Regions from separate parts of the Streptomyces sp. NPDC050564 genome, predicted to be linked through region 2. Evidence: riboswitches for the same ligand, from Rfam matches in the RefSeq annotation. Region 2 holds a riboswitch; the other holds the start of a gene.
The links. Region 2 has a riboswitch for ZMP and ZTP ahead of ACIBK0_RS08265 (glycine hydroxymethyltransferase). Riboswitches for the same ligand answer to the same signal wherever they lie in the genome.
Positions count from the first base shown of each region.

Region 1 (15,353 bases), on a different contig from region 2:
CACAAGCGGCCCAGTCGAGCTGAGGAGGCGACATGATCGGGCAAGCCTTGAACCGCGTCGACGGCCCGTTGAAGGTCGCCGGCCGAGCCACCTTCGCCTACGAGCACTGGGAGGCCGGCCAACCGCTCTACGGGTTCATCGTCGGCGCAACGATCGGCAAAGGCCGCATCACCCGGATCGACACCGAGAACGCCGAACGCGCTCCCGGCGTACGCATGGTGATGACCCATCTCAATGCCCCGGCGCAGGGCCCCCGCGACGAGTCCATTCCGTTCGAATACTGGCGCGCCCAGCCGGTGCTGACCGGCCCGGACATTCACCATTACGGCGAGCCGGTGGCACTCGTCGTCGCCACGACCTTCGAGCAGGCCCGAGCGGCGGCCGATCTCGTCGACGTCGAATACGTGAGCGGGCGGGGGCGTTTCGACTTCGCGGACGAAGACGAGACATATATCCCGAAAGTAGTCAATGCGGGACTCCCCACCGACACCGAGGTGGGCGATTTCGATGCCGGATTCAGCAACGCAGAGGTCAGAGTCGACGAGCAGTACACGACGCCGTACGAGTTCTCCATGCCGATGGAACCGAACGCGTGCCTGGTGGAGCCGCGTGGCGAGGACCTCGTCGTCTACGTCAGCTGCCAGATCGTCGATGCCGCTCAGACCTCGGTCGCCAGCACGCTTCGCATCGACCCGGCGCGGATTCACATCGTCACCCCCTTCGTCGGCGGGGGTTTCGGCTCCAAGCTGGGCATCCATTCCGAGACGATCCTCGCAGCGCTCGCCGCCCGCGAGTTGAGCCAACCGGTCAAGGTCGCGCTGACCCGGCAGCAGATCTTCCAGCTCGTCGGTATGCGCCCCATTTCCAGCCAGCGCGTTCGGCTGGGCGCGGGGCGCGATGGACGGCTGGCTGCGCTCGCCCACGAGGTCACCATGCACACCAACCCCGACGTCGAGTACGCCGAGCAGACCGCCGCCACGACCCGCAGCCTCTACGCCGCGCCCCACCGGTTGACGAGCCACCGGCTGACGCCCCTCGACCTGCCGCGCGGGACAGACGTCCGCGCGCCGGGCGAAGCGCCGGGCATGCTGGCGGTGGAGTCGGCGATGGACGAGTTGGCACACGTGCTGGGGATGGACCCGGTGGAGCTGCGGATCCGCAACGAGCCCACCGTCGATCCCGAGCGGGACGTGCCGTACAGCGACCGGCACCTGGTCGACTGCCTGCGCGAAGGCGCGCGCCGGTTCGGCTGGGAACGCCGCCCCGCCACCCCGGCGAGTATGCGCGAGGGACAGTGGTTGATCGGCTACGGCATGGCCGCCGCCATCCGTGGGCATTTCCAAGGGCCGACAACGGTGCGGGTGCGGTTCGAGGCGGACGGCACCGCCGTCGTCCAGACGGACATGACCGACATCGGCACGGGCACCTACACCGTCCTGACGCAGGTTGCGGCCGACGGGCTTGGACTGCCGCCAGATCGGGTGCGCATTGAGCTCGGGCGATCCGAGTTTCCCACCAGCTGGGGGTCCGGTGGCTCGTGGGGCGCCGCCAACTCGTGCACCGCGGTGGATCGGGCCTGCACGGCCCTGCGCGAGCAGTTGCTGTCCGCTGCGCGCGGCGACGCGCGCTCCCCGCTGCACGGCCGGGACACGGCGGACGCCGTGTTCACCGATGGCAACGTGCGCATCGGTGACGCGTCCGAGGCGCTGAGCGAGATCGTCCGACGCAACCACCCCGAAGGCGTGCAGGCGGTGGGCGAGACCTGCTTCATGGGCGATGATCCGAACTACACGGCCTACTCGATCCACTGCTACGGGGCCCATTTCGCTGAGGTGGGGGTCGACGCGGACACCGCCGAGATCCGTCTGCGGCGGATGCTTGGCGTGTTCTCGGTGGGCCGCGTGCTCAACGCGAAGACGGCCCGCTCACAGCTGATCGGCGGCATGATCTGGGGAGCCGGCGCGGCCCTCGAGGAAGAGGCCGTCGTCGACCCGCGATCCGGCGCCTTCGTCAACCGGGATCTCGCCCAATACCTGGTGCCGGTTCACGCCGACGTTCCCGACGTCGACGCCGTCGTCCTCGACGGGTACGACGACAAGGCCAACGTGCTGGGCGCGAAGGGCGTCGGTGAGGTGGGCATCTGCGGGGCCGGTGCGGCGGTCGCGAACGCGGTGTTCAACGCCACCGGCGTGCGCGTGCGCGACTTCCCCATCACCCTGGAGAAGCTTTTGCCCGGTCTACCACCGATGGACGCCTGAGTCTGTGACGCCGGTGCCATTTACCGACCCGTAGGCGTGAGCCGACGGTGTCCGGACACCCATCGCCGTCGGGGCGAGCGACGAAGGCCCGGTCATGGAACCGCGGGCCCTTCGCCCGGCCCGCTGACCGAGTACCGCTGTCGACCGGCCCAGGGAGAGCGCCAGACCCGGGCCGGCCAGGCCATGGTGTGTTCGGTGATCCAGCGGTGCCGACCGTTGATCGCACAAGCTACGCTGGTCGGTGGGCCGTGACTGGCGCTGAGGTGGAGTACCACCGGGGAGCGGTCTGACGAACGGGTCTTTGCCGCGCGCCTGGGCGATTGTGTCAACAACGCTCAGGAGGAGCACATGTCCCAGGCCCAGCTCATGGACGGCGCCGGTCTCGCGCGGCGCATCGTCGAGGAGACCGCCAAGCGTGCGGCCGACCTCAAGGACCGTACGGGCGCGGCTCCATGTCTGGCGACGGTGCTGGTCGGCGAGGATCCCGCCTCGGTCACCTATGTGCGGATGAAGCAGAACCGCAGCCGCAAGGCGGGTATCGAGTCGCGGCACGTCGCCCTGCCCGCCCACACCACGACGGCCGAACTGGTCGCCACGCTCGATGCGCTGTCCGGCGACCCGACCGTGCACGGCATCCTGCTCCAGCACCCGGTCGGACCGCACATCGACGAGCGCGCGGCGTTCGAGGCCATCGCGCCGGAGAAGGACGTCGACGGTGTGACGCTGAGTTCCTATGCGGCGATGAGCTTCGGCCTGCCGGGCTTCGTGTCCTGCACGCCCGGCGGCATCATGCGGCTCCTCGACGAGTACGACATGGACCCGGCCGGCAAGCGGGCCGTCGTCGTGGGCCGCAGCGCGATCCTCGGCAAGCCGGTCGGCATGCTGCTGCTCGGGCGCGACGCGACGGTGACCTACTGCCATTCGCGTACGGAGGGTCTGTCCGCTGTGGTGCGCGAGGCGGACATCGTGGTGGCCGCCGTGGGGCGCCCCCGGCTGATCCGCGGTGAGGACATCAAGCCGGGAGCCGTCGTGATCGACGCGGGCTACAACTTCGGGAACGTCGGTGACGTCGACTTCGACTCCGCCGTCACCCGGGCCGGTCTGATCACCCCCGTGCCGGGTGGCGTCGGCCCGATGACGATCGCGGTCCTGCTGGAGCAGACGGTGACCGGGGCCGAGCGCCAACTCGGCTTCTGAGCACACACTTCGAGGACTTCGGGGTCGATCAGCGCATCCACGCGCGGTACGACATCACGTCGCCGGCCTTGACGCCGTACTCGGGATCGGCCTTGGTGACCGTGTCCTCAAGGCCGAGAACAGCGCCGGTCGCCGGGTCCAGGATCAGCATCCGGCGGCCGGAGTGGGCCTTGTCGTCGTACATGTACGCCTGTCCCGTGCGGCCCAGCCGGTCGGTGACCGCTCCGACCGGGCGCAGCCCCTTCGCGTCGGCGAGGATACGGGCCAGCGCGGCGCTCTCGCGGGCACCGAGCGTCCAGTTGTCCAGCAATTCGGCGACGGCGTCCAGGAGTTGCGTCGTGTCCATCACCTCGATCGGGTCGATCTCCTCGAGGTAGGCGCGCAGCCGCACGGCGTCGTGCGGCGGTCGCGCCTGGGGCGGCGCGTCGCTCCAGCTCGGCGGGTAAGCCTGCCTGCTCAGCACATGGCCGTCCTCGACCGTGCCCGGGACGGAGTCGGCGTCGGTGATGACCGGCTTGCCGGGATGGCGCGGGTCGGTCGCCACGACGAGTTCGGTGTGACTGCCGTCGGCCTCCCAGCGGACGACGCGTTCCTCGGGGAGCGTGATCGGCGGCCGGGCCCCGGGTCCCGAGGTCATGCTCAGGCTCCACGTCTGGACGTGGGTGCCCTGGCGCAGCGGGAGCGAGCTGTCGGATGCCACCGCGCGGTCGGCGAGCCGGTCCAGGGGGACGGGGGTGGAGCCCGCCTCGATGACCAGCGGGCGCGGGGCGGCCACGGCGGGGGCGGTGGCCGGTCCCGACAGCGTGAGCACGAGGACGACCACGCTGACGGCCGCCGCGGTCCCGACGCTCCAGAGCCAGCGGCGCAGCGGGCGGGGGCGCGCGCCGTGCAGCAGGTGGTTGAGGCGCCGCTCGGCGTGCTGGTCCAGTGGGCGGTCGTGAAAACGGGGGTCGGCGGACGGCACCGGGTTGGCGCGGCGCAGCAGTTCGAGTTCGTCAGCCATGGCCGTGCTCCTTCGAGGTGTCGCGGCGGGGCGCTTCGCTGCCGGCGGCCACGGTGATCTGCAGGCGGTCGATCTCGGCTCTGAGGCGGCGGCGGGCGCGGTGCATACGCATCGCCGCGGCGCGGTTGCCACAGCCGAGGGCGACGGCGACCTCGTCGACGCCGAGCTCCTCCCAGGCCGTCAGCCGCAGTACTTCCTGGTCGGCCGGGGAGAGCCGGGCCAGCGCCTCGTGCACCCAGTCGCCCGGCGACTCGGAGTCGGGGCCCGCCACCACCTGCTTGCCGTGCGCACTCTCGTCGTTTCCGAGCCGGTCGACGAGCCTGCGGCGACGCCCGTAGCCGCGTACGGCATTGGCCAGACAGTGGCGCGCCACCCCGTACAGCCAGGGAAGGGGGGACGGCGGGAGGTCGGACCGGCGCCGCCAGGCGACGGTGAAGACATCCGCCACCACCTCCTCGACATCACTGCTCCGGCCGTCCAGTCGCCGCGCAACGTAGCGGCTGACCGCCCAGTAGTGCTCGCGATAGGCAGCGGCGAAGTTCTCGTCGTTGCTCATAATCCGTAGGTGTCCGGCAGGTACGTGATCGTCACACCCGCCGATGTGACGCTCGTCGCTTCGCTCCAGTGTGACGGTGGCGCGGGCGCCGGACACAGGCGGGGCATGGAGAGCAACACTGTTACGGCGCTGCCCGCACCCCCTTCCGTGCGTGCCCGGCGTCCTGGACTCGCCGCGGTGAAGTGGCTGACCACCACCGACCACAAGACGATCGGCACGCTGTATCTGGTCACGTCGTTCGGGTTCTTCTGCGTCGGCGGGGTGATGGCGCTGCTGATGCGCGCCGAACTGGCCCGGCCCGGACTGCAGATCATGTCGAACGAGCAGTTCAACCAGGCGTTCACGATGCACGGCACCGTGATGCTCCTGATGTTCGCGACCCCGCTCTTCGCCGGTTTCGCGAACTGGATCATGCCGCTGCAGATCGGCGCGCCCGATGTGGCGTTCCCACGGCTCAACATGCTGGCCTACTGGCTCTATCTCTTCGGCTCGTTGATTGCCGTCGGCGGTTTTCTGACTCCTCAGGGCGCCGCTGATTTCGGATGGTTCGCCTATGCACCCCTGTCCGACGCGGTGCATTCGCCCGGCATCGGGGCCGACATGTGGATCATGGGTCTGGCCTTCTCCGGCTTCGGATCGATCCTCGGCTCGGTCAACTTCATCACCACCATCATCTGCATGCGTGCTCCCGGCATGACGATGTTCCGCATGCCGATCTTCGTGTGGAACGTGCTGCTGACCGGTGTGCTGGTCCTGCTGGCCTTCCCGGTCCTCGCCGCCGCGCTGTTCGCCCTGGAGGCGGACCGCAAGTTCGGTGGGCACATCTTCGACGCGTCCCATGGTGGCGCGCTGCTGTGGCAACACCTCTTCTGGTTCTTCGGGCATCCGGAGGTGTACATCATCGCGCTGCCGTTCTTCGGAATCATCAGTGAGGTCATCCCGGTCTTCTCGCGCAAGCCGATGTTCGGCTACATGGGGCTGATCGGCGCAACGATCGCGATCGCGGGGCTTTCGGTGACCGTGTGGGCCCATCACATGTACGTCACCGGTGGCGTATTGCTCCCGTTCTTCTCCTTCATGACGTTCCTGATCGCCGTGCCGACGGGTGTGAAGTTCTTCAACTGGATCGGCACGATGTGGCAGGGGTCCCTGTCCTTCGAGACACCGATGCTGTGGGCCACCGGCTTCCTGGTCACCTTCGTCTTCGGCGGACTGACCGGCGTGATGCTCGCCTCGCCGCCGATGGACTTCCCCGTCTCGGACTCGTACTTCGTGGTGGCACACTTCCACTACGTGATCTTCGGTACGGTCGTCTTCGCGATGTTCTCCGGATTCCACTTCTGGTGGCCCAAGTTCACCGGCAGGATGCTCGACGAACGCCTCGGCAAGATCACCTTCTGGACCCTGTTCACCGGCTTCCACGGCACCTTCCTCGTCCAGCACTGGCTGGGCGCCAATGGAATGCAGCGCCGGATTCCCGACTACCTGGCAGTGGAAGGCCTCACGACCCTCAACACGGTGTCGACCATTTCCTCCTTCCTGCTCGGCCTCTCGTTCCTGCCGTTCTTCTACAACATCTGGAAGACAGCCAAGTACGGCGAGAAGATCGAGGTCGACGACCCATGGGGGTACGGCCGTTCGCTGGAGTGGGCCACCTCTTGCCCGCCGCCGCGGCACAACTTCCTCACCCTCCCGCGCATCCGGTCGGAGTCCCCGGCCTTCGACCTGCATCACCCCGAAATCACTGCCTCGGGCGTGCAGTTGGAGACAACGGTGAAGGAACTCCGATGACCGCCATGGACGACCGCCCGCCGGAGGCGGGTGCGCTGATCAGCGAGCTCGAAGGCCACCTGCTCATCGCGGCCGCCCGCGCCGAGGGACGTGCCGAAGCCGTCCGCTTCACCCGCTCGCTGACCTGGCTGACGGACACCCAGCGGGAGGAGGTGGAGGCGCGCTATCAGGAGACCTACCTCGCGCTCACCCGGCGTTCCTGGGAGCGCACCGCGCAGCGCGGCAGGGAACTGCGGGTCGAATACGAGGAGAGATACCGCTCGCTGCGACGGCGGCTGTGCGCAGGAGTTCTTCTTTGCGCCGCGCTCGCACTGATGGCGGTCGTGCTCGCGACTGTGCCGAACGGCTGGGGCGTGTAAAGATCTACCGGTCCGGGCCCCGCCGCGACGGCGACTCCCACAGGTTGATCACGATGCGATCTGCGCTCTGGAGCCACCCCCAATACGGCAACGACTTCGTGGTGTCCTCGTCACATGGAACGGCTGATCCGGCACCGCCGGTTTCAGGACCAGGCGACGCGCCCTACGGGCGAGCGGGCTGCGCGGGGTGATCCAGCGGGGGTGGAGCGAGCTGCGGGCCACCGGGGACGACATGTTCACGGTCGGCGAGATGCCGCACTCAGTGCTCTTTCCCCGGATGGCGGCGGTCGTTCATCACGCGGGAGCGGGGACGACGGCGGCGGGATTGCGGGCGGGTGTGCCGGCCGTGCCGGTGCCGGTCCAGTTCGACGAGGGCTTCTGGGCCGCGCGGCTCGTCGCGCTCGGTATCGCGCCCGGGGCCGTACCCCTGCGCGGACTCGGCACCGCCCGGCTGGCGTCGGCTCTCGTGAGGGTGACGAGGGATCCGTCGTATCGGCTGCGCGCGCAGGCGCTGGCGGCTCGCATCCGTGCCGAGGACGGGGTGGGGCCGGTCCTCGACACGGTGCACCGGCTGACGGCCTGAGGTACGTGAGGTCTTTCGCCCCCCTGTCCGCCCTACGGCCCCTGACGGCCTCGTCCTCCAAGGCCGGACGGGCCGACATCCGCGGGCCTGAGATCGAGCGGTGGTGAGGGAAGCCCGAGCCGATGAGGTTCGCGGCATGTCGTGCACCGCCCACGCCCACCGATCCGCCTCGCCGGACGCGAGGGGTCTCCGCAGCCGGTCGCGAAGACCCTGGAGGAGCACGTCGACGGGCATGCCCCGGGCGAGGACCACATTCACCTCGTGGCCGGGGAAGGAGTCCTGCATCCGGTTGGTCATGCCGGGCACCCTGGATGCGGGTCTGACAGTCGGCCGCTGCCCGGACGCCCGCCGTCAGGGCGCCCCGCCCCTCCCCGCCGGACACCACCCCGCCGGTCGCAGAATGCCCAACAGCTGCCGCACCAGCTCCTCCACCACCTCGTCGAGGGTCGCGTCCACCCACCCGGCCCGCCAGTCGTGGAGCAGACCGTTCACGCTGCCGATGAACGCGGTCGCGGCGATCCGGTAGTCGCGCGGCGCCGCCTCGCCGAGTGCCGCCGCCGCAGCCGCCTCCGCGCAGATGAAGTCCACCCAGCGAGCCCGACGCGCCAGGCGTTGCTCCTCCAACCGGGGGCTCACGCCGATGATTTCGACGAAGGTGATGCGGATCCGCCGCGGATCGCTCGTCACGTTCGCGGCATAGGCATGGAAGATCGCGGTGGCGCGCTCGGCGAGCGGCAGGTCTCGCTCCCGCGCGTCGGCGAGCGCCGCGAGGGCGGCGTCCTCGGCCCAGTCGTTGACCTGGAGGTGCAGCGCGGCCAGCACGTCCTCAAGAGTCCGGAACTCCTCGTAGAACTGCCGCGTCGACAGCCCCGCCGCCTCACTCAACGCCGCGACGGTCGTGGACCGGAACCCGGGGCTGTCACCGAAGAGTTGGAGCGCGGCGTCCAGGAAGCGTACGCGACGCTCGGCCTGCCGCTCCTCGGCGGTCCTGCCCCCGTAACGGCCGGTCGGCTGTTTGAGCCTGCCCGCCACACGTTCCTCCCTTGCCGGTCCGACGAACTGTTCGACTCTCCGACGATTTTGTCGTGTACGGACCCTTGTGGAGAGGGGCACCCCCTCCTTACTTTCCAGTAAGTCCACTCTGAACGCGGCCGTGTTCAGATTTTCGGCGCCATTGCTTGTCATGCCCTCGACACTCGCACCCCCCGCCTACGACAAGGACCCACCATGTCTGTCCGACCCACCAGGTCCGCTCTCAGACCCAGACATCTCTGTTCCCTCGCCGCCGCCCTCGCCCTCACCCTCGGCGGCACGGCGACCGCCGCCGGCGCGCAGGCCTCCGCCGGCGAGCTGCGCGAGGTGATGTTCGTGGGCAACAACTGGGACGGCACCGCGGACGTCATCAAGTCCACCGGTGACTTCGCCAAGATCGGCCGGATCAACGTCATCCCCGACAAGGACGAACGGCTCGCCGCGATCAACGCCGATCCGATCAAGTGGGCCTACTTCATGGCCATTCGCAACGGGGTCGGCGAGGGCCACGACCAGTTCGTCGACGACATGTACTCCACGCCCGACGGCGACTCCGTGGTCGTGTCCCGTCCGAGTTTCGCGGACGTCGTCTCCATCGACCTCGCCACCGGACACATCAACTGGCGCTTCCCCGTGTCCGGTTACCGCTCCGACCACATGGCCGTGTCTCCCGACGGCACGCGCGTCGCCGTCTCGGCCTCGACCGCGAACACGGTGCACGTCCTGGACATCCGAACCGGCAAGCAGCTCGGCTCCTTCGCCACCGGCGACAAGCCGCACGAGAACATCTTCACCCGCGACGGCAAATACATCTGGAACATGGCGATCGGTGACGTCAACACCGCTCTCGACGACCCATGGCTGGACTGGACGAAGGGCGACCGGCGCATCACCGTCGTCGACGCGACCACCTTCAAGCAGGTCAAGGTGATCGACATGCGGCAGCGGCTCGACGCGATCGGCCTCACGGACTACTCCGACGCGGTCCGGCCCGCCGTCTTCAGCCCCGACGAGTCCAAGCTGTACTTCCAGGTGTCGTTCTTCAACGGCTTCCTCGAGTACGACGTCGCCTCCGACAAGATCACCCGGGTCAAGACCCTGCCGAAGAATCCCGCGACCAGCACCGACCGCACCACCTGGGTCAACGACTCGCGCCATCACGGTATTTCGATGAACCCGGCCGGAACGAAGCTGTGCATCGCCGGGACCATGGACGACTACGCGACCGTCGTCGACCGGGCCACCCTGCAGGAAGGACCGCTCGTCACCGCCTCGAAGCCGTACTGGGCGACCGTCAGCGGCGACGGCAAGGACTGCATCGTCTCCGAGAGCGGCGCCGACCAGGTCACCGCCATCGACTTCGCCACCGGGCAGAAGACGGTGTCGGTGCCGGTCGGCGACCACCCTCAGCGGGTTCGCCTCGGCCATGTGGAGTCGAACTGGTCGGGTCCCTCGGCTAGTTGACCGCAGCCGCGGCCCACGACGCCAGTTCGGTCCGGGCCGCGCTCAACAGATCGGCGGGCGTCGCCGTCGCCCCGTTCGTGACCAGCGCGTAGTGCAGAGTCGCCGAGCCCGGTGCGGTGAGCAGCAGACGGCGGCTACCGGTGCCGCCCGGCTCGGGGGCGACCCCGATCGGGGTGGTCGTGGTGTAGGAAGGCGGGGAGATGGTCACGCCGAGGTCGGACACCACGGTCGTGTCCGAGGTCGGAAAGGACGCCGGCAGGTGGAGTTCCGTGGGGGCCGCGCCGCCGTCCGAGCGCCACAGCAGCAGCCCGTACTGGCCCGATCCCACCAGCTGGGAGACATGCGGCAGGGACGACGGAACCGGGTTCCAGGTCAGGGTGGTGGAGCCGTCGCGGGAGCGGTCCTCGTAGGTGAAGGCGACCGTGGTGCCCGCGGTGGCGCTCGGGTAGAGGCGGTCCAGGAGGCGCGTGTCCTGGCGCAGCACGGCGGTGCCCGAGTCGTCCAGGCGGACGGCGGAGAGGTCCTCGTCGTTCCAGGCGTCGCCTGAGGTCAGGACCTTGTCGGGGTTGTCGTTCATCAGCTCGCGATGACGGCCACTGTAGATGTCCCACTGCCACTGGGTGCCGGAGAGCACGGGTCCGGAGGATGCCGCCCTGGACCACCAACTGGAGCCCGGCAAACGGGAGTCGAGGGCTTGGTACATCGCCTTGACGACCGTGGGGGCCTTGTCGGAGACGGATCCGGACAGCGGGTGGCCGAACTCGCTGACGACAGCCGTCGTCCCCGCCGCCGAGGCCCGGTCGCGTACCGTCCCGAAGTCGGTGGCGTACTGACCGTCCCCCGCCTTGCCCCACATGAGGATGCCCGAGATCGCCTTCTGGTCGTAGAAGTGGGTGTTGAACACATAGCGCGAGCCCAGCGTGCCCGGGTCCAGCAGGCCGCCGTCCTGCTTCTGGGAGGCGATGTTGGCGTTCCAGAAGAGGTTCGGTTCCACGAAGGCGGGCTTGTCCTGCCAGCCTGCCGCGTCCATGCGGGCCCGGAACTTCACATAGAAGGGCCAGAGGACGTCTCGCTCCCACGTGCGGCTGTTCTGCCCGGAGTCGTACGTGCCCGCGTACGGCTCATTGAAGGGATCGAAGCCGACGACGCCCGCGAATTCGGCGGTGGTGAGGTGCTGTTTGACGTAGGCCATGGTGGCCTGTGCCGTGTCGAGGAAGGCGCCCTGGACACCATGAGCGTTGTGCCAGAAGTCGTACGACGCCTGCTTGACGGCCCCGTTCTGGGTGATGTTCTGCCCCCAGAAGAGACAGATCCCGCACGACTCCTGGGGGTAATTGCCCGCGGCCACGGCCCACTTGGGGGCGCCGTCGCCGCTGTACCAGCTGCCCGTGTTGAAGAGATAACGGGAGTAGAGGTCCTGGTGGAAGTCGGGGAACACACGGATTCCCGCGTCGAGGAAGGCGCGCAACTGGTCGGTGGCCGCGGCGAGATAACTGCTGTCGACCTGTCCGCGCACGGGTTCGGCGTGCGCCCAGGAGAGCAGGAAGCGTACGGAGTTGGCGCCGCCGAGGGCGCGCAGTGCGATAGCGGACTTCTTGGCGTCGGCGACCGAGACGAACGGCAGTCCGGTGTTCTCCTCCAGCTTCGTTTCGCCGGAGACGTTGTAGCCGCGCAGCACGACCTCGCGGCCGAGGCCGTCGGTGAAGCGGCCGTTCGCGACGGTGAGGGTGGCCGACGCCTGGGTGTCGAACCACAGCGAGTCGGGGAGGGGGTCGGCGGCCGCGGGCTGTGCGCCCGTGGCCGTCAGCAGGCCGGTGATCAGCACGAGAACGCCGAGCAGACGCGCACGTAACTTCGACATGTCCACTACAGTCCCGTTCGCATCAGGACGCGTCAACGGTTCTGACTTATGAGTAAGGTTCTACTTCTTCCATCCGTCTCATAGACCTCGTACACCCCATTGGTCTCAACTACCGACCCGTCGCGTCATGTTCAGCAGGTACTCCTTCCGGTCGAGCGGGTTGAGGTCGGTCCGTGGACGGTTCGGGACCTCGCCCCGCATGACCGGCGCGTAGTGGTCGAAGGTGCACTCCAGCTCGCCCTCGCCACGCGTCAATCCCGGTAGCTGTCGCTCCATTTCATGTACCCGGGCGACCGGGATCACGCCTTCCAGCACACACGACACGCCGCGGATCTCCGTGGTCTGCGGCACGGCGCGCTGTTGCGCGAGCACGGGCAGCACCGCCGCGAGCGTGTCCGCCGGGGCCTCCAGGCGGAACCGGTGCATCGGTTCGTACACCTGACTGCCCGCTTCCCGGAGCGCGCTCATCACCACCAGCGGTGTCAGGCCCCGGAAGTCGGCGCCGGTACTGGACATGCTCTTGTCGAAGCCCTGGTGTGCGTGGCTCTGCCGTGGCGAATAGCCGGAGTGGGTCATGGTGACCGTGCAGTCGGTGACCTGCCACCCGTGGATTCCCTGCCCCAGCGCCTCCTTCACGGTGTCCTCGACCGCCTTGAAGAACGCGTACGGCATCGCACCCAGTTCGACCTCCAGCCGGAATTCCACACCGGAATCGAGGGGCGCCGGATCGATGCGCAGTCCGACGGTCGCGAGAAACGGATTGGGGTCCTCCTTGTTGAACTCGACCGCCGCACCGGTGCCCACGGGGCGTTCGATGCACAGGGGTGTCGTCTCGCGGAACACGACGTCGATGGCGAATTCGTCCGCCAGCGTCGCCTGGATGACCTCCTTCTGCACCTCGCCGTAGAGCGATACGGAGATCTCCTTGCGGATCTCGTCGTGCCGGAGATTGATCAGCGGGTCCTGTTCGGCGAGTTGGGTCAGCGCGAGATGCAAGGCGCCCTTGTCGGCCGCATGGCAGGGGACGACGACGGTTTCGAGCGTCGGCGGGGAGAAATGGTGCTCGTCCGCCGACGATTTCCGCGGCACTCCGATGACGTCGCCGATACGGATGTCGTTCAGCCCCCAGAGCTTGCCGATCCGCCCCGCCGTCACCGCCCCCTCCCCCGTGGCCGAGCCCTGGTCGAAGACGCTGATCGCGGTGACCTTGCCCTTCTCGCCCTCGCGGAAGGTCAACCGGTCGCGCGTCCGCAGCGTCCCGGAGAACATCCGCGCGTACGCGATCTTCTCCCCCGCGGATCCGCGCTCGACCTTGAAGACGCCGGCCGAGACCGGGCCGTCGACATCACCCTCCGCCGAGGGCAGCAACTCCTTGATCCCGGAGATCAGTTCCGCGATGCCCGCGCCCGTCATGGCCGAGCCGAAGAACACGGGGTGCACCAGGGCCTCCCGCGTCTGCCGCACGAGAGCGGCGCGGAGCCGGTCGTACGACACTCGGCCCTCGCGGCCCTCGACAAATGCGGCGAGCAGGTCGTCGTCGTGCTCGGCGAGCAGATCGAGAAGAGGCGCCTGGAGGCCGGCGTCGTCGAACGGGGTGAAGCGAGCCTCGCGGATGCCCGGTTCAGCCACCCGTCCCATCGGGACGATCGCCGGGGTGAGTCGCGCGGAGATCGCCTCCAGTACACGGTCGTACCGCGCTCCGCGACGGTCGATCTTGTTCACGAAGACGAGCGTGGGGATCCGCAGCCGCTGGAGTGTCCGCATGAGCACACGGGTCTGCGCCTGTACGCCCTCCACGGCCGAGACGACGAGTACAGCGCCGTCGAGCACGCTGAGCACCCGCTCCACCTCGGCGATGAAGTCGGGGTGGCCGGGGGTGTCGATCAGATTGACGGTGACGTCGTCGATCGCGAAGGAGACGACGGCGGATTTGATCGTGATGCCACGCTGTCGTTCCAGCGCGAGAGAATCGGTCTGGGTGTTTCCGTCGTCGACGCTGCCGATCTCGTCGATGACCCCGACCGAGTGCAGGAGCCGCTCGGTCAGGCTTGTCTTACCGGCGTCTACGTGCGCCAGAATTCCCAGGTTGAGCATATGCACCGGGCGTCATGTCCTTTGAAGTGGGAGTGATTCCTTCCTGGGTGGACATGAGCGGTGTGCGCATTGCTGCTCCTCGATCTTGGTCGACGCGTCCCTCGTAGTGCAGCAGCCGGCGGCCCCCGGCGGCAACGGATTAACGCTCAACAAATGCGTGCCGTAGCGCTCGCCCCCCTCGACAGGCGGCCTTAGAGTGACGCACGTCACGTAAAATGGCTGATACCCCTCACCTGGCTCTCTGGGAGGGCACATGACCCGCATTTCGGTGAAGGTGGACGGCACCACGTACGAGGACGAGGTCGAACCCCGCCTCCTCCTGGTCCACTACCTGCGAGACCGCCTCGGCCTGACCGGCACCCCCATCGGCTGCGACACGTCGAGCTGCGGGGCCTGCACGGTCGACCTCGACGGGGAGAGCGTCAAGAGCTGCTCGGTGCTCGCCGTCCAGGCCGACGGGAGCGAAGTGACGACGGTCCAGGGGCTCGCCCGGGACGGGGAGTGGCATCCGCTGCAGACGGCGTTCCACGAGCGGCACGCCCTGCAGTGCGGCTACTGCACACCGGGAATGATCATGGCCGCCCGGGATCTGCTCCGCGAGAACCCCGATCCGACCGCGGACGACGTGCGCCAGGCCCTGGAGGGCAACCTCTGCCGGTGCACCGGCTACCAGAACATCGTGCGCGCGGTCCTGGCCGCCTCCGGTCAGGAGGTCACGACATGACCGACCAGATCACCGAGCGTGAGGTCGGCCGCTCCCGGCCGCGCAAGGAGGACGCCCATCTCGTCACCGGCCAGACCAACTGGACGGACAACATCAGCGTCAACGGACTGCTGCACCTGGCGATTCTGCGCAGCCCCATGGCGCACGCCCGCATCGACCGGGTCGACGTGGCACCCGCGCGCGAGCGCCCCGGCGTGGTCGCCGCCTTCAGCGGCCGTGACCTGGCCGAAGGCCTCGGCTCACTGCCCTGCGCCTGGCCGGTCACCGAGGACATCGTCCTCCCGGACCACCCGCCGATCGCGGTCGACGAAGTCCGCTACGCGGGCGACCCGGTGGCCGTCGTCGTGGCCCGCGACCGGTACGCCGCCGCCGACGCCCTGGAAGCCGTCGAGGTCGACTACACGCCCCTGCCCCCGGTCCTCGACCTGGAG
Region 1 covers NZ_JBITGS010000013.1:213,375-228,727, forward strand. The annotation lists gene ACIBK0_RS22240 (FAD binding domain-containing protein) at 1-23, shown strand, start outside; gene ACIBK0_RS22245 (xanthine dehydrogenase family protein molybdopterin-binding subunit) at 33-2,258, shown strand; ZMP/ZTP riboswitch at 2,497-2,583, shown strand; gene ACIBK0_RS22250 (bifunctional 5,10-methylenetetrahydrofolate dehydrogenase/5,10-methenyltetrahydrofolate cyclohydrolase) at 2,607-3,455, shown strand; gene ACIBK0_RS22255 (CU044_5270 family protein) at 3,484-4,458, opposite strand; gene ACIBK0_RS22260 (RNA polymerase sigma factor) at 4,451-5,014, opposite strand; gene ctaD (cytochrome c oxidase subunit I) at 5,120-6,805, shown strand; gene ACIBK0_RS22270 (hypothetical protein) at 6,802-7,164, shown strand; partial or broken gene ACIBK0_RS22275 (glycosyltransferase) at 7,322-7,747, shown strand; gene ACIBK0_RS22280 (TetR/AcrR family transcriptional regulator) at 8,099-8,779, opposite strand; gene ACIBK0_RS22285 (YncE family protein) at 8,975-10,243, shown strand; gene ACIBK0_RS22290 (cellulase family glycosylhydrolase) at 10,236-12,104, opposite strand; gene ACIBK0_RS22295 (GTP-binding protein) at 12,210-14,204, opposite strand; gene ACIBK0_RS22300 ((2Fe-2S)-binding protein) at 14,452-14,922, shown strand; gene ACIBK0_RS22305 (xanthine dehydrogenase family protein molybdopterin-binding subunit) at 14,919-15,353, shown strand, end outside.
Region 1: it holds a riboswitch for ZMP and ZTP, as region 2 does, so the genes downstream of both, ACIBK0_RS22250 (bifunctional 5,10-methylenetetrahydrofolate dehydrogenase/5,10-methenyltetrahydrofolate cyclohydrolase) here and ACIBK0_RS08265 (glycine hydroxymethyltransferase) in region 2, are expected to answer to the same signal.

Region 2 (15,353 bases):
CCAGCCCGTCGCGACCTCGCTGATGTCCGTCGACACGGAACGCGCCGCGGACCTCGACGACTTGATGGCCCGCCTCGCCGCCACGGACCACAACTACCGGTACTCGGTGGCCTGGATCGACCTGCTCGCACGCGGGACGTCGATGGGGCGCTCGGTGCTGACCCGCGGCGATCACGCGCCGCTGGACGCCCTGCCCGCACGCGCGCGTAGGCACCCCCTGGCGTTCCGCCCCGCGCAGTTCCCGTCCGCGCCCGCCTTCCTGCCGGAGGGGCTCCTGGGGCGCACGACTGTGGGCCTCTTCAATGAGCTCTGGTACCGGAAGGCGCCACGCGCGCGCGGCGGAGAGCTGCAGAAGATCTCGACCTTCTTCCACCCCCTCGACGGGGTGCCGCACTGGAACCGCGTCTACGGGCGGGGCGGCTTCGTGCAGTACCAGTTCGTCGTCGGATACGGACAGGAGGAGGCCCTTCGCCGGATCGTGCAGCGCATCTCCGTACGCCGCTGCCCGTCCTTCCTCGCCGTCCTGAAGCGCTTCGGAGAGGGCGATCCGGGCTGGCTGTCCTTCCCCATGCCGGGCTGGACCCTCGCCCTGGACATCCCCGCGAACCTGCCGGGGCTCGGCTCCTTCCTCGACGAGCTGGACGAGGAGGTGGCCGCGGCCGACGGGCGGGTGTACCTCGCCAAGGACGCACGGCTGCGGCCCGAACTACTGGCCGAGATGTATCCGCGGCTCGGTGAATTCCGTTCCCTGCGACGGGAGTTGGACCCCCAAGGCGTCTTCACGTCGGACCTGTCCCGCCGCCTCGGTCTTTAGTCCCCCCGGTCTTTGGCCCCTCGATCTTTGGTCCCCTCAGTCTTTGGCCCCTCGATCTATGGCCCCCTCCGCCTCCGGCCCCCGCGCTCCGCAGTCCCTCCGATCTCCCCTCGCCCCCGTCTCTGGTCGCACCAGCCCCTAGGAGCTGTCATGAAGGACGCCTTCGGTCTCCCCCAGTCCCTGCTGATCCTCGGCGGCACGTCCGAGATCGCGCTGGCCACCGCGCGCCGTCTGATCGTCCGGCGCACCCGCACGGTGTGGCTCGCGGGACGCCCGTCCGCCGCCCTGGAGCAAGCCGCCGAGCAACTGCGCGGGATGGGCGCGGACGCCCGTACCGTCGCCTTCGACGCCCTCGACTGCGAGTCCCACGAGACCGCGCTCGGCAAGGTCTTCGCGGAGGGCGACGTCGACATGGTGCTGCTGGCGTTCGGCGTGCTCGGCGACCAGGCGCGGGACGAGAACGAGCCCGTGTCGGCGGTACGCGTGGCGCAGACCAACTACACGGGTGCGGTGTCGGCCGGTCTGGTGTGCGCGCGGGCCCTCCAGACACAGGGACACGGCTCCCTGGTGGTGCTCTCCTCGGTCGCCGGCGAGCGCGCCCGGCGCTCCAACTTCATCTACGGCTCCAGCAAGGCGGGCCTGGACGCCTTCGCGCAGGGCCTGGGCGACGCGCTGCACGGCACGGGCGTGCACGTGATGGTCGTACGCCCCGGGTTCGTCCGTACGAGGATGACGGCGGGCCTGCCCCAGGCACCGCTGGCCACCACTCCGGAGGCGGTCGCGACGGCCGTGGAGACGGGGCTGCGACGCCGGTCGGAGACGGTGTGGGTACCCGGAGCGCTGCGTCTGGTGATGGCGGCACTGCGGCACGTTCCCCGGCCGGTGTTCCGGCGGCTGCCGATCTGACGATCCGGGACCGCCGGCCGGTGGGCTGCCGATCTCACCTCCACCGAGGGGTCGTGCCGGCGGAGCCTACTGCCGGTCGCACAGGAGGATCCTGCCGAGGAGTGTCCTAACGGGCCGGCAGCGTGGTGTCCCGCTCCGGGGCGCCCGCCTGAGGGGGCACCACGGCGCTGCCGAAGTCGAACTCGCGCAGCTTGCGCCAGACGCCGTCCGCGCCCTGTTCGTAGAGGGCGAACCCGGTGCAGGGCCACTCGGCCTCGTACCCGGACAGCGCCTCGTAGGCCCGGTCCATCGACTCGTCGTCGATGCCGTGCGCCACCGTGACGTGCGGGTGGTACGGGAACTGGAGCTCACGCGCGACCGGCCCTGAGGCGTCCCGGACCTGCTTCTGCAACCAGGTGCAGGCCTCGGCACCCTCGACGACCCGCACGTACACGACGGGCGACAGGGGGCGGAAGGTGCCCGTGCCGGACAACCGCATGGGGAAGGGGCGCCCGGTGCCCGCGACCTCGACGAGATGCGCCTCGATCGCCGGCAGCGCCGAGTCGTCGACCTCCGTCGGCGGCAGCAGCGTGACGTGCGTGGGGATGCCGGAAGCCGCGGGGTCGCCGAAGCCCGCGCGCCGCTCCTGGAGCAGGCTGCCGTAAGGCTCCGGGACCGCGATCGACACGCCGATCGTTACGGTCCCCACGTCGTCTCCTGTCGTTGTTTCGAAGGTTCGCTGTCTTTGAAGGTCCGGTGTTTTCGCGCGGGCAGGGGTGGCTGCTCGGCCTGCCCGGCTTTCGACTGTACGGCGGTGCGGCCCGTCGGCGGCGGTCGTAGGAGTGTCGCGCTCGTCTCGTACTCACTGCCGAACGGGCTGTGGTAGGGGCTGCCGTGCCGTTGCGTATGACAGCGGTTTCGGCTGTCGTACGCAACGGCCCCGGCGGTCAGTGCTTGGCGGGGAGGAAACCGACCCTGTCGTACGCCTGGGAGAGCGTCTCCGCGGCGACGGCACGTGCCTTCTCGGCACCCTTGGCCAGGATCGAGTCGAGCGTCTCCGGGTCGTCCAGATACTGCTGGGTGCGCTCCCGGAACGGCGTCACGAAGTCGACCATGACCTCGGCGAGGTCCGTCTTGAGCGCACCGTAGCCCTTGCCGGTGTAATTCTGCTCCAGTTCCTCGATACCGGTTCCGGTGAGGGTCGAGTAGATGGTCAGCAGGTTGCTGATACCCGGCTTGTGCTCCGTGTCATACCTGATGACGGTGTCCGTGTCGGTGACCGCGCTCTTGACCTTTTTGGCGGTCGCCTTCGGCTCGTCGAGCAGGTTGATGAGGCCCTTGGGCGTCGACGCCGACTTGCTCATCTTGATCGTCGGGTCCTGGAGATCGAAGATCTTCGCCGTCTCCTTGAGGATGTACGGCTTCGGGACCGTGAACGTCTGGCCGAAGCGGCCGTTGAAGCGCTCGGCGAGGTCACGCGTGAGCTCGATGTGCTGGCGCTGGTCCTCGCCGACCGGGACCTCGTTGGCCTGGTACAGCAGGATGTCCGCGACCTGCAGGATCGGGTACGTGAAGAGGCCGACGGAGGCGCGGTCGGCACCCTGCCTGGCGGACTTGTCCTTGAACTGCGTCATGCGGGATGCCTCGCCGAAGCCGGTGAGGCAGTTCATGATCCAGGCCAGCTGGGCGTGCTCGGGGACGTGACTCTGCACGAAGAGCGTGCAGCGCTCCGGGTCGAGACCGGCGGCGAGCAGCTGCGCGGTGGCGAGCCGGGTGTTGGCGCGCAGGTCCGCGGGGTCCTGCGGAACGGTGATCGCGTGCAGGTCGACGACCATGTAGAACGCGTCGTGGGACTCCTGCAGGGCCACCCACTGGCGGACGGCGCCGAGGTAGTTGCCGAGGTGGAACGAGCCTGCGGTGGGCTGGATTCCGGAGAGCACGCGGGGACGATCAGAGGCCATGGGCCCATTCTCTCAGGTGTCGGCGCCCGGTCCGGAACTGGTCGGAAACAGATGTGACACAGGTGGGAACCGATCGGCCTCGGGCGGTGTAGCAAGAGTGTGAGGACGCGGGAGGGGGGCCGCATCGTCGTCGACGAGGCCGTGGTGATCGCACGCGTACGCGCCGGTGAGCCGGAGGCGTACGCGGAGCTGGTCCGTGCCCACACGGGCATCGCGATCAGGGCGGCCAGGGCGCTGGGGGCGGGTGCGGACGCGGAGGACGTGGTGCAGCAGGCCTTCATCAAGGCGTACTGCTCGCTGGGGCGCTTTCGGGACGGCGCGGCGTTCAAGCCGTGGCTGCTCTCGATCGTCGCCAATGAGACGAGGAACACAGTGCGGACGGCGGTGCGCCAGCGGACGCTGGCCGGCCGGGAGGCCGCGTTCACGGAGGCGGACCCGCTGATACCGGAATCGGCGGACCCGGCGGTCGCGGCGCTGGAGATAGAGCGCCGCGCGGCGCTGCTGGCCGCCCTGGACCAGCTGAGCGAGGAGCACCGCCTCGTTGTCACGTACCGCTATCTCCTGGAGATGGACGAGCCGGAGACGGCCCAGGCCCTGGGCTGGCCGCGCGGCACGGTGAAGTCCCGCCTCAACCGCGCCCTGCGCAAGCTGGGCCGGCTGCTGCCGGACTTCGAACCCGGAGAGCCTCGGGAAGGGGGTGATGAGCATGAGTGAGTCGTACGCGGAGGGGGACGCGGAACCTTCCGGTGACCGGGGTCGGGGTGGCCGTGAGGGTGTCTCGCGCCTGCCCGAGGAGCTGCAGGCGCTCGGGCGTTCTCTGGACCAGCCCGGGGCGGCCGGGAGCGAGTCGATGGTCGAGCGCGTGCTGGAGCAGATTCTCGCCGAGCGGATCCCCGTCCCGGTGGCCGAGCCCCGGGGACCGGGCGAGCGGCTCCGGGCGGTGCGCCGCTGGGCTCGCGTGCGCCGGCGCGCGCTGACCGCGGGGCTGTGCGGTGTGCTGACGGTCCTCGTGCTCACGCCTCCGGTGCGCGCCGCCGTCGTCGACTGGTTCGGCTTCGGCGGGGTCGAGGTGCGGTACGACCCGTCGGCGGTGCCCTCGCCCGGGGCCCGGGTGCCGGGGTGCGGTCCTTCGCTGACCTTGGCGCAGGCGGGGCGACGGGCGGGGTTCGAACCTCTCGTGCCCGGCGCTTTCGGCACTCCGGGCGCGGTGACGGTGACGCGCGAGCCGAAGGGGCGGCTCCTGATGAGTCTGTGCTGGCGCGAGCACGGGCACACGGTCCGGCTGAACGAGTATCCGGCGAGCCTGGACCTCGGCTTCTCGAAGACGGTACGGGAGCCACCGGAGTGGGTGTCACTGGGCGGAGACACGGACTACGGCAATCCGGCGCTGTGGTTTCCGAAGCCGCATGTGCTGAGCTTCTGGCTGATCGACGCGGACGGCGACCGCTTCACCCGCTCCGAGCGGACGGCGGGGCCCACGCTGCTGTGGATGCACGAGGGCGAGGTGACCCTCCGGCTCGAGGGGGTGGCGTCCAAGGCGCGGGCAGTGGAGATCGCGAAGTCTCTGAAGTAACCCGAATTCTGGTCGGTGCCGAGTGGGAACCCCGGCGGGTCGAGCGGTGTACCAGAAGTGACACACGGCGTGCGGGCGGGCCGCACGTGGATCGACCGGCTGGTTGGGGGTTCGGATGCGCAGGCTTCGTGAACTGCTCGCGGTGATGGGGGCGTTGGCGGTGGCTCTCGCGGCGATGCTGCTGTGGGCACCGTCCGCGATCGCCGGTGGCCCGACGAGCGTGCTGGTGGTCTCGCCGGAGAGCGCGGAGACCACGGCGTTGTACTACTCGGACCAGGAGTATGGGCAGTTGATGCGCCTGCTGGGCGAGCCCGGCTCGGGCACGCGCGAGGAGCCGCCCGGCCTGGGAGCCGCCGGCGGACATCAGCTCAATGTCACATGGCTGGTCCATGACGTGTCGCCGTGGCGGGTCGACCGCGTCTATCCGGACTCCCCGCGGAGCAAGGACGTCTGGATACACACGACAACGGACCTGCCGAGCATGAACGGCTACTGGCACAGGGCCGAGCACCCGGCCCAAGTGCGGGCGCTGTTCAAGAAGCTCGGCGTACTGGGCAAGCCGTCGCCCGAGGGCGGCGGGGAAATCTTCCCGGCCCCCTGGCAGACGCCGGAGGACTCCAATACGGCACCCGCGCCCGCACCCACCGAACAGGCCCGCACCACGACCGCCGCGGGTGCCACGGCCGACGACGGCACCGACTGGTGGTGGGCGATACCGGGGGCAGCGGCCGGAGCGGTGCTGGCCCTGGTGCTGCGGCCGCTGGTCGCCGGGGTACCGGGAGCTCGGCCTCTGGGCAGGCGAGAGCGCGAGACGGAGCCTCGGCAGGAGCTCCGGGACGTGTGAGGTGCGGGATGCGCGAGGGGACGCGGGACGCACGAAGGGACGGATGACGAGGGGGACGGATGAAGGGAAGCACGGACGACGGGGGCCGGATGAGGTCCCGGGTCGGACGGGCGAGTTCGAGGTTATGGCTCCTGTCTCTGGTTTCCGTGGCGCTGGCCGCGCTCGGTGCACCGGGCGCTCACGCCTCGACGGGCACCGCTTTCCACACGAAGGCCGACACCCCGGATGTGGCCGTGGTCATCGCCGGTGACACGGGGCGGACGACCACCCTGCGCTCGGGAGAGGAGGACTTCGTACGGCTCTGGCGGTTGCTGTCGCCCAGGTACACGGGGACGGAGCGGGTGCCCGAGGCCTGGGTGGCGGGCCGCTTCCCGAAGGTGCGAGCCACGGTGATCTGGGGGCTGACCGGGGTCGGGGGCTGGCCCCGGACCCAGAGGGCGCCCGGCGGCGATGTCGCCATCGAGCGCCAGGACCAGGTGGTCGTAGCGGCGGACGGGACGCCGTGGGTGCGGTCGGATCCCTCGCCCGACGTGGAGGACGACGACATCCGCTGGCATCGGGCACCGCGCTCGGTATTCGAGCAGTTGGCGGAGCAAGGAACGCTGTTCGGCACCGGAAGCGCATCGGTGGCCGACTCGGACCCGCATGCGGTGGAGCATGCGGGGTGGGCGATACCCGGGCTGGCGGCCGGCCTGGCAATCGGAGTCGGCGGCACCCTTCTGATACGCCGCGCGGCGGCCCGGCATGAGACTGCCGGACCGCCGCGGGAACCACGACAGGAGCTGATCGACTTGTAGCCCCGGTGAGTGCCGGGTGCGTCAGCCGAGGTCGATCTCCGGGTAGAGCGGGAAGCCGGCGAGCAGGTCGGTGGCTCGGTGGGCGATCTCGTCGGAGATCTTCGGGTCCAGGACGTGCTGGGCCTTGGACGGGCTGCCCTTGGCGGTGGTGCCGGGCTCTGCGGCGGCGAGGACGCGGTCGATCAGACCGGCGATCTCGTCCATCTCAGCCGTGCCCAGGCCACGGGTGGTCAGCGCGGGCGTGCCGATCCGGATGCCGGACGTGTACCAGGCGCCGTTCGGGTCGGCGGGGATGGCGTTGCGGTTGGTGACGATGCCCGAGTCGAGCAGTGCGGACTCGGCCTGGCGGCCGGTGAGGCCGTAGGAGGAGGCGACGTCGATCAGGTTGAGGTGGTTGTCCGTGCCGCCGGTGACCAGGGTGGCGCCGCGGCGCATCAGGCCTTCGGCGAGGGCGCGGGAGTTGTCGACGACAGCCTGGGCGTACTCGCGGAACTCGGGGCGACGGGCCTCGGCGAGTGCTACGGCCTTGGCGGCCATGACATGGGGAAGGGGGCCACCGAGGACCATCGGGCAGCCGCGGTCGACCTGCTCGGCGAGGGTCTCGTCGCACAGCACCATGCCGCCGCGCGGGCCGCGGAGTGACTTGTGCGTGGTGGTGGTGACGATCTGGGCGTGCGGGATCGGGTCGAAGTCGCCCGTGAGGACCTTGCCCGCGACGAGACCGGCGAAGTGCGCCATGTCGACCATCAGGGTCGCGCCGACCTCGTCCGCGATCTCCCGCATGATGCGGAAGTTCACCAGGCGGGGGTAGGCGGAGTAGCCGGCGACGATGATCAGCGGCTTGAAGTCACGGGCGGAGGCGCGCAGGGCCTCGTAGTCGATGAGGCCGGTGGCGGGGTCGGTGCCGTAGGAACGCTGGTCGAACATCTTGCCGGAGATGTTCGGGCGGAAGCCGTGGGTGAGGTGGCCTCCGGCATCCAGGGACATGCCGAGCATGCGCTGGTTGCCGAAGGCCTGGCGCAGCTCGGCCCAGTCGGCCTCGGAGAGGTCGTTGACGTTGCGGACGCCGGCCCGCTCCAGGGCGGGGGCCTCGACGCGGGCGGCGAGGACGGCCCAGAAGGCGACGAGGTTGGCGTCGATGCCGGAGTGCGGCTGGGCGTAGGCGTGCTCGGCGCCGAAGAGTTCGCGGGCGTGCTCGGCGGCGAGGGCCTCGACGGTGTCGACGTTGCGACAGCCGGCGTAGAAGCGGCGGCCGATGGTGCCCTCGGCGTACTTGTCGCTGAACCAGTTGCCCATGGCCAGGAGGGTGGCCGGGGAGGCGTAGTTCTCGGACGCGATCAGCTTGAGCATGTCGCGCTGGTCGGCGATTTCCTGGCCGATGGCGTCGGCGACCCGGGGCTCCACGGCCCGGATCACGTCGAGAGCGCTGCGGAAGGCGGTGGATTCGGTGGAAAGGGGCTCTGGCATGACGGCCTCCGGACGTGGCGTTCAGCGTTCACGGGTCGGCCCAGGCGCACGGCACACAGTTGCTGGAGCCGCTCCCCGATGGTCGGTCCCATCCCAGCGCGCCAGTCACGGCCCCGTCGGTCAGCCTACCGGGCGCGCCGGACGGCCGGGTTCCCGAGTCCACCATGCGAGCGACGATAGGAAATAGGCCACAAGCCACCCGCCACTCGCGGGCATCACTCCCCCGTGCTCGGGCACGCGCGCCCCTCGTGCCGCACGTCAAGAAACGGAGACCCCGTGACCGCTACGGAGACGACGAAGGCGTTCATCGCCTCGGCCGACGCGCACAGCGCGCACAACTACCACCCGCTGCCGGTCGTCGTGGCGACGGCGGACGGGGCCTGGATGACGGATGTCGAGGGGCGCCGCTTCCTCGACCTGCTGGCCGGATACTCGGCGCTGAATTTCGGCCATGGCAACCGGCGGCTGCTCGACGCGGCGAAGGCACAGCTGGAGCGGGTGACGCTGACGTCGCGGGCCTTCCATCACGACCGGTTCGCGGACTTCTGCCGGGAGCTGGCGGCACTGTGCGGCATGGAGATGGTGCTGCCGATGAACACGGGCGCGGAAGCGGTGGAGAGCGCGGTGAAGACGGCCCGGAAGTGGGGGTACCGGGTCAAGGGCGTCCCGGACGGCAGGGCGAGGATCGTCGTGGCCGGCGACAACTTCCACGGCCGTACGACGACGATCATCAGCTTCTCCACGGACCCGGAGGCGCGGGCGGACTTCGGCCCGTTCACGCCGGGCTTCGACATCGTGCCGTACGGGGATCTGGCGGCGCTGCGCGAGGCGGTCACCGAGGAGACGGTAGCCGTGCTGTTGGAGCCGATTCAGGGCGAGGCGGGGGTGCTGGTGCCGCCGCCCGGCTATCTCCAGGGGGTGCGGGAGGTGACGCGGGAGCGGAATGTCCTGTTCATCGCGGACGAGATCCAGTCGGGCCTGGGCAGGACCGGGCGTACGTTCGCCTGTGAGCACGAGGGTGTGGTGCCCGACATGTATGTGCTCGGCAAGGCGCTCGGTGGTGGGGTCGTCCCCGTTTCGGCAGTGGTGTCCTCCAGCGAGGTGCTCGGGGTGTTCCGGCCCGGGGAGCACGGCTCGACGTTCGGGGGGAATCCGCTGGCCTGTGCGGTGGCGCTCGAGGTGATCGCGATGCTGCGGTCGGGCGAGTTCCAGCGGCGGGCCGCCGAGCTCGGCGAGCATCTGCACCAGGAGCTGGCCCTGCTGACGGACACCGGCCATGTCACACAGGTACGCGGGCGGGGCCTGTGGGCGGGGATCGACATCGCCCCGGCCTACGGCACCGGGCGGGAGATCTCCGAGAAGCTGATGGACCGGGGCGTTCTCGTCAAGGACACCCACGGCGTCACGATCCGGATCGCCCCGCCCCTGGTCATCAGCAAGGAGGACCTGGACTGGGGGCTCGCCCAACTCCGCGGCGTGCTGAGGGCGTAGCGGCTCCGGGCTCTTCAGACTCCCGCACTCTTCGTCTCTTCGACTCTTCGGCTCTTCGGGCTCTTCGGGCTCTTCGGCTCTTCGGCTCTTCGGGCTCTTCGGGCTTTTCGGCTCTTCGGGCTCCCGCGCTCTTCGGGCTAGAGGATGACGTGCGGCAGGAAGCGGGCGTACTCGTCGGTGATCAGGCCGGAGGACTCGCGGATGCCAAGGCCCGCCGACTCGTCCTCCACGACCCAGGCGCCGAGGACGACACGGTTGCCGCCGAAGGCCGGCAGGGGCGCCAGTTCCTGGTAACGGCCGGGCTCTTCGACGCGCACGACCGGGGCGGCACCCGGCTCGTGCACCGTCACCCCCGCACCCTCGCGGCCGAGGAGGGGCTTGGCGACGTACCCCTTGGTGCGCGCCAGTTCGCGTGGGCCGTCGAGGTAGGCCGGGAGCAGGTTCGGGTGATCCGGGTAGAGCTCCCAGAGGATGGCGAGGAGGGCCTTGTTGGAGAGAAGCATCTTCCAGGCGGGCTCGATCCACAGGGTGCTGCCCGTGCCGCCGCCGTTGTCGAGGGTGTCCAGGACGTGGTCGGCGAAACGGTCGGCGGTGAGCCACTCCCGGGGGTTGAGCTTGAAGCAGCTGCGGATGAAGCGGAGTTGGTTGTCGACGAAGCGGCCGGAGAGGGGGTCCCAGCCGATCTCCTCCATGGAGATCCAGTCGGTGTCGAGGCCGGCCTGCTCCGCCGTCTCGCGCTCAGCCGCCGGAGCTGCCCTTGCCGCTGCCGAAGCCGCCGCGGTCGACGCCGCTGCCGTGGCCCCCGCCGCTCGAACTGCCTGATCCCTTGCTGGGATTGGTGAAGGAGCCGCCGTCGACCCAGCCGCTCTTCTTCTTGCCGCCGTAGTACCAGGAGCCGTTGGCCGAGGTCTTGGTGGACTTGCAGTTCTTGTCGGCGACGACCTTGTAGCCCTTGGTGAGGTTGTAGCTGTCGCGGTCGACGCAGCGCTTGTCGGGGTCCGAGGAGCAGGCGGTGAGCGCCGCCGCGAGGAGTCCCATGCCGCCGAGCACGACCGTGCCCGAGCGCAGTTGTCGTCGAGTGTCCGCCATGTCCGTTCCCCGTTGTCGCCGTTGCTTCCGAGCGGTGATCGCCGCTGCTTCTGAGCGATGCGCGTGTGTCCTGTTCAGTTCATTCGCCTGCTGAAGGTGATCAGGTTAGAGATCGCTTACGGGAAGCACGCAGTGGCCCCCCGCGATTCACCGTCCCCTACAGTCACTTCGTGCTCTTTGGAATGATGTGCGCCCTTGGTGCGTCGGTCTGCTTCGGTACGGCGACGGTGTTGCAGGCGATGGCCGCGCGCGCGGCGGCCGACAGCGGGCCGGGCGGCGACACGGCGCTCCTGCTGCGGGCGCTGCGGCAGTGGCGGTATCTGGCGGGGCTCGCACTCGACGGGGTCGGGTTTCTGCTGCAGATCGCCGCGCTGCGGTCGATTCCGATCTACGCGGTCGGGGCAGCGCTCGCCGCGAGTCTCGCCGTGACGGCGGTGGTGGCCTCGTGGCTCCTGCGGGTGCGGTTGAGCCGGGTCGAGTGGGGCTCGGTGGGGGTGGTGTGCGCGGGGCTCGCGATGCTGGGGCTTGCGTCCGGGACGGAGGGGGAGGTGGCGGGGTCCACGGCGTTGAAGTACGCGATGTTGGGCACGGCCGTCGCCGTGCTGATGTTGAGCCTCGCGGGCGGGCGGTTGCCCGAGCGGGGACGGCCGCTCGCCCTCGGGCTGGGTGCCGGGTTCGGGTTCGGGGTGGTCGAGGTGGCGGTGCGGCTCATCGACGACCTCGATCCGGGGGCCTTGCTGAGCAATCCGGCGACGTATGCGCTGCTCCTTGGTGGAGGGGCGGCGTTTTTGCTGCTCACCTCGGCCTTGCAGCGGGGTTCGGTGACGACGGCCACCGCCGGTCTGGTCATCGGGGAGACCATCGGGCCCGCGGTGGTGGGGGTGGTGTGGCTGGGGGACCGCACGCGGGAGGGGCTGTCGTGGCTGGCGGTTCTCGGGTTTGCGGTGGCTGTGGCGGGGGCGTTGGCGCTGGCGCGGTTCGGGGAGGCGCCGGGTGGCGAGGCGTAGGGTTTCTCGCCCCCTCCGCCCCTGCCCGTCCCGTACCAGCCTTTCGGCTGCGGGCCGGTGGGGGCTTGTCGCGCAGTTCCCCGCGCCCCTTAAAAAGGGGCGCGGGGAACTGCGCAGTCTTTTGAGCGGGGGTCTGGGGGCGGCAGCCCCCAGGTACGGGACGGGCAGGGGCGGAGGGGGCGAAACCACCCACCGTCACAGGAACCCTCAAGGCAGCACCCGGCACAGCGCGTCCAGGGCGCCCGACCACGCGTGGTCCGGTGGTGTGCCGTAGCCCACGACCAGCGCGTCCAGGGGCTCGGGGACCGCGTCGGGATGGCGGTAGCGCGACAGGCCGTGGACGGCGAGACCCTGCCAGGCGGCGGCCTGGACCACCGACTGTTCGGTGCCCGGGGGGAGTTGGAGCACGGCGTGCAGGCCGGCGGCGATGCCGGTTGCGTGGACGGCGGGGGCCCGGGTCGCGAGGGCGGCGACAAGGGCGTCCCGGCGGAGCCGATAGCGGAGCCGGGCGGCGCGGACGTGTCGGTCGTACGCGCCGGAGGTGAGGAACTCGGCGAGGGTCAGCTGGTCCAGGGCACCGGTGGACCAGCCCCCGCCGCCCTTCAGGGAGACGACCTCGTCCGCGAGCGACGGGGGCAGCACCAGCCAGCCCAGACGCAGCGCGGGGGCCAGCGACTTGCTGGCGGTGCCCAGGTAGACCACGCGGTCGGGGTCGAGGCCCTGCAGAGCGCCGACCGGCTGGCGGTCGTAGCGGAACTCGCCGTCGTAGTCGTCCTCGAGGATCAGGCCGCCGGTGCGGCGGGCCCAGTCCACCACCGCGGCCCGGCGGTCCGGATGGAGCGGCACACCCATGGGGAACTGGTGAGCGGGGGTGAGCAGGACGGCTCGCGCCCCCGGCAAGTCGCTTGTGCGCGTGCCCAGTTCATCGAAGGAGAGCGGCGTCGTGCGCAGGCCCGAGCGGTGCGCAAGGTTCCAGTGGACGTCCAGGCCGTACGACTCCACGGCGAGGGAGCGCAGGCCCCGCTGCCGCAGCACCGCGCCGAGCATATTCAGGCCGTCCGAGAACCCGGAGCAGATCACGATGCGCTCCGGGTCGGCCCGTACGCCCCGGGCACGGGAGAGGTACTGCGCGAGGGCGGTGCGCAGTTCGAGGCGGCCTCGCGGATCGCCGTAGCCGAGGGCGTCGTGCGGCGCGGCGGCGAGCGCGCGACGGGCCGCCTTGAGCCACGCGGTGCGCGGGAACGAGGCGAGGTCGGGGCTGCCGGGGACCAGGTCGTAGGTGGGGCGCCCTTGCTCGCGTCTGCGCGGCGCCCGCTCCGGCGCCGGTCGCACCACCGTCCGCTCGGCCACCCTCGTGCCCGAGCCCTGGCGTGCGGTGAGCCAGCCCTCCGCGACGAGATCGGCGTACGCGTCGGCGACCGTGTTGCGCGCGATGGCGAGATCGGCGGCGAGCGAGCGGGAGGACGGGAGGCGGGTTCCGGGGGCCAGACGGCCGCTGCGGACCGCGTCGCGGAGCGCGTCCGTCAGGCCTTTGCGGACGCCGGATCCGGTCGGCTCGACGTGGAGATCCACCCCGTCGGCCCCCAAAGTGGCCCATGTTTTCGCCATGGAAATGGACCATACTCCTGGGCTACTCCACTCATAGGGTCGATCACATGACGACCCACACGGACGAGACCACGAAGAGCACGATGCAGGGGACGGCCCAGACGCCCGAGACGATCGCCGCGACCGTGCGGTACGCCCCCGAGCACGGCCCTCGCCTGAACTGGGCCCGGCTCGCCCCCGACGTCTACAAGGCCATGATCAAGCTCGACGCGGCGGCCCGGCGGGGTGTGGACCCGGTACTCCTGGAACTGGTGAAGATCCGCGCCTCGCAGCTCAACCACTGCGCCTTCTGCCTCGACATGCACACCAAGGACGCGCTCGCGGCGGGCGAGAGCGTCGAGCGGATCGTGCAGCTGAGCGCCTGGGAGGAGTCGAAGCACTTCTACACGGAGCAGGAACTCGCGGCGATCGAACTGACCGACGCGGTCACGGTCCTGACGGACGGCTTCGTGCCGGACGAGGTGTACGAGCGCGCCGCCGCCCACTTCGAGGAGGCCGAGCTGGCCCAGCTGATCGCCGCGATCACGGTGATCAACGCGTGGAACAGGTTCGGCGTGACCTGCCGTCTCGTCCCCGGGCACTACCAGGCGGGCCAGCACAAGTGACGGCCGCCCACGGGACGGCGCGCACGACCCGCCTTGACGCCGGCGTCCGTACCGCGATGCAGGCGCTCAGCGCCGCCGCGAAGAAGGGGCTCGGGGACCCTGCACTCGCCGAGCTGGTCATAATCCGCGCCTCGCAGCTCAACCACTGCGCGTTCTGCCTCGACATGCATCTGAAGCTCGCCCGCAGGCAGGGGATCGACGAGGACCGGATCCAGCTCCTCAACGCGTGGGAGGAGACCGGGGAGTTGTACAGCGAGCGTGAGATGGCGGCGTTAGCGCTGACCGAGGCCGTCACGGTCCTGACGGGGAGCACCTCCCGGACGAAATCCGGGGCAGGCGTGCCGGACGAGGTGTACGAGCGGGCGGCCAAGCATTTCGACGAGGGGCAATTGGCCCATCTCATCGGGTTGATCACTGTCATCAACGGGTGGAACCGGCTGATGGTCAGCCGTCGTATCCCGGCGGGGAGCACGCAATGGTGAGCGAGGTCGCGACGAAGGTCGAGAGGTTCCGCGCGCTGCACCAGGGCCGTCTCCCGGGCGAGCCGCTGGTCCTGCCCGGCCCGTGGGACGCCGCGAGCGCTCGGGCGTTCGCGGACGCCGGGTTCCCGGCGCTCGCCACGCCCAGCGCCGGGGTCGCCGCGTCGCTCGGGTACGAGGACGGGGCCACGCCCGCCGCTGAGATGTTCGCGGCGGTCGCGCGGATCGTACGAGTCGTCGACGTCCCCGTGTCCGCGGATGTCGAGGACGGATACGGGCTCGCGCCCAAGGAGTTGGTGGAGCGGCTGCTGGAAGCGGGTGCGGTCGGCTGCAATCTCGAGGACTCCGTCGGGGGTGTTCTCAAGGATGCGGCACGGCATGCCGAGTGGCTCGCCGAGGTGCGGGGCGCCGCGGGTGGGCAGCTCTTCGTCAACGCTCGCGTCGATGTCTTCGTGCACGGAGACTCGGATCCGGAGCGGGCGATCGAGCGGGCCGCGCTGTACGTGGCTGCCGGGGCCGACTGTGTGTATCCGATCGGGGCGCCCGTCGACGTACTTCCGCTGCTGCGGGCGGGGATTCAGGGGCCGATGAATGTGATCGCCCGGCTCGACGAGCCCTCGGTGTCCGACCTGGGGGAGCTCGGGGCCACGCGCGTCACGTTCGGGCCGGGGCTGCAGCGGCGCGCTGCCGAGGCAGTGCGGGGGATCGTGGCCGGCCTGCGATAGGCCCACGC
Region 2 covers NZ_JBITGS010000004.1:117,132-132,484, forward strand. The annotation lists gene ACIBK0_RS08225 (FAD-binding protein) at 1-814, shown strand, start outside; gene ACIBK0_RS08230 (decaprenylphospho-beta-D-erythro-pentofuranosid-2-ulose 2-reductase) at 965-1,720, shown strand; gene ACIBK0_RS08235 (2'-5' RNA ligase family protein) at 1,827-2,408, opposite strand; gene trpS (tryptophan--tRNA ligase) at 2,647-3,660, opposite strand; gene ACIBK0_RS08245 (RNA polymerase sigma factor) at 3,760-4,374, shown strand; gene ACIBK0_RS08250 (hypothetical protein) at 4,367-5,233, shown strand; gene ACIBK0_RS08255 (hypothetical protein) at 5,349-6,077, shown strand; gene ACIBK0_RS08260 (hypothetical protein) at 6,137-6,874, shown strand; gene ACIBK0_RS08265 (glycine hydroxymethyltransferase) at 6,896-8,341, opposite strand; ZMP/ZTP riboswitch at 8,373-8,460, opposite strand; gene rocD (ornithine--oxo-acid transaminase) at 8,618-9,832, shown strand; partial or broken gene ACIBK0_RS08275 (glutathionylspermidine synthase family protein) at 9,970-10,569, opposite strand; gene ACIBK0_RS08280 (hypothetical protein) at 10,571-10,921, opposite strand; gene ACIBK0_RS08285 (hypothetical protein) at 11,104-11,928, shown strand; gene ACIBK0_RS08290 (PLP-dependent aminotransferase family protein) at 12,136-13,536, opposite strand; gene ACIBK0_RS08295 (carboxymuconolactone decarboxylase family protein) at 13,584-14,141, shown strand; gene ACIBK0_RS08300 (carboxymuconolactone decarboxylase family protein) at 14,198-14,623, shown strand; gene ACIBK0_RS08305 (isocitrate lyase/phosphoenolpyruvate mutase family protein) at 14,617-15,345, shown strand.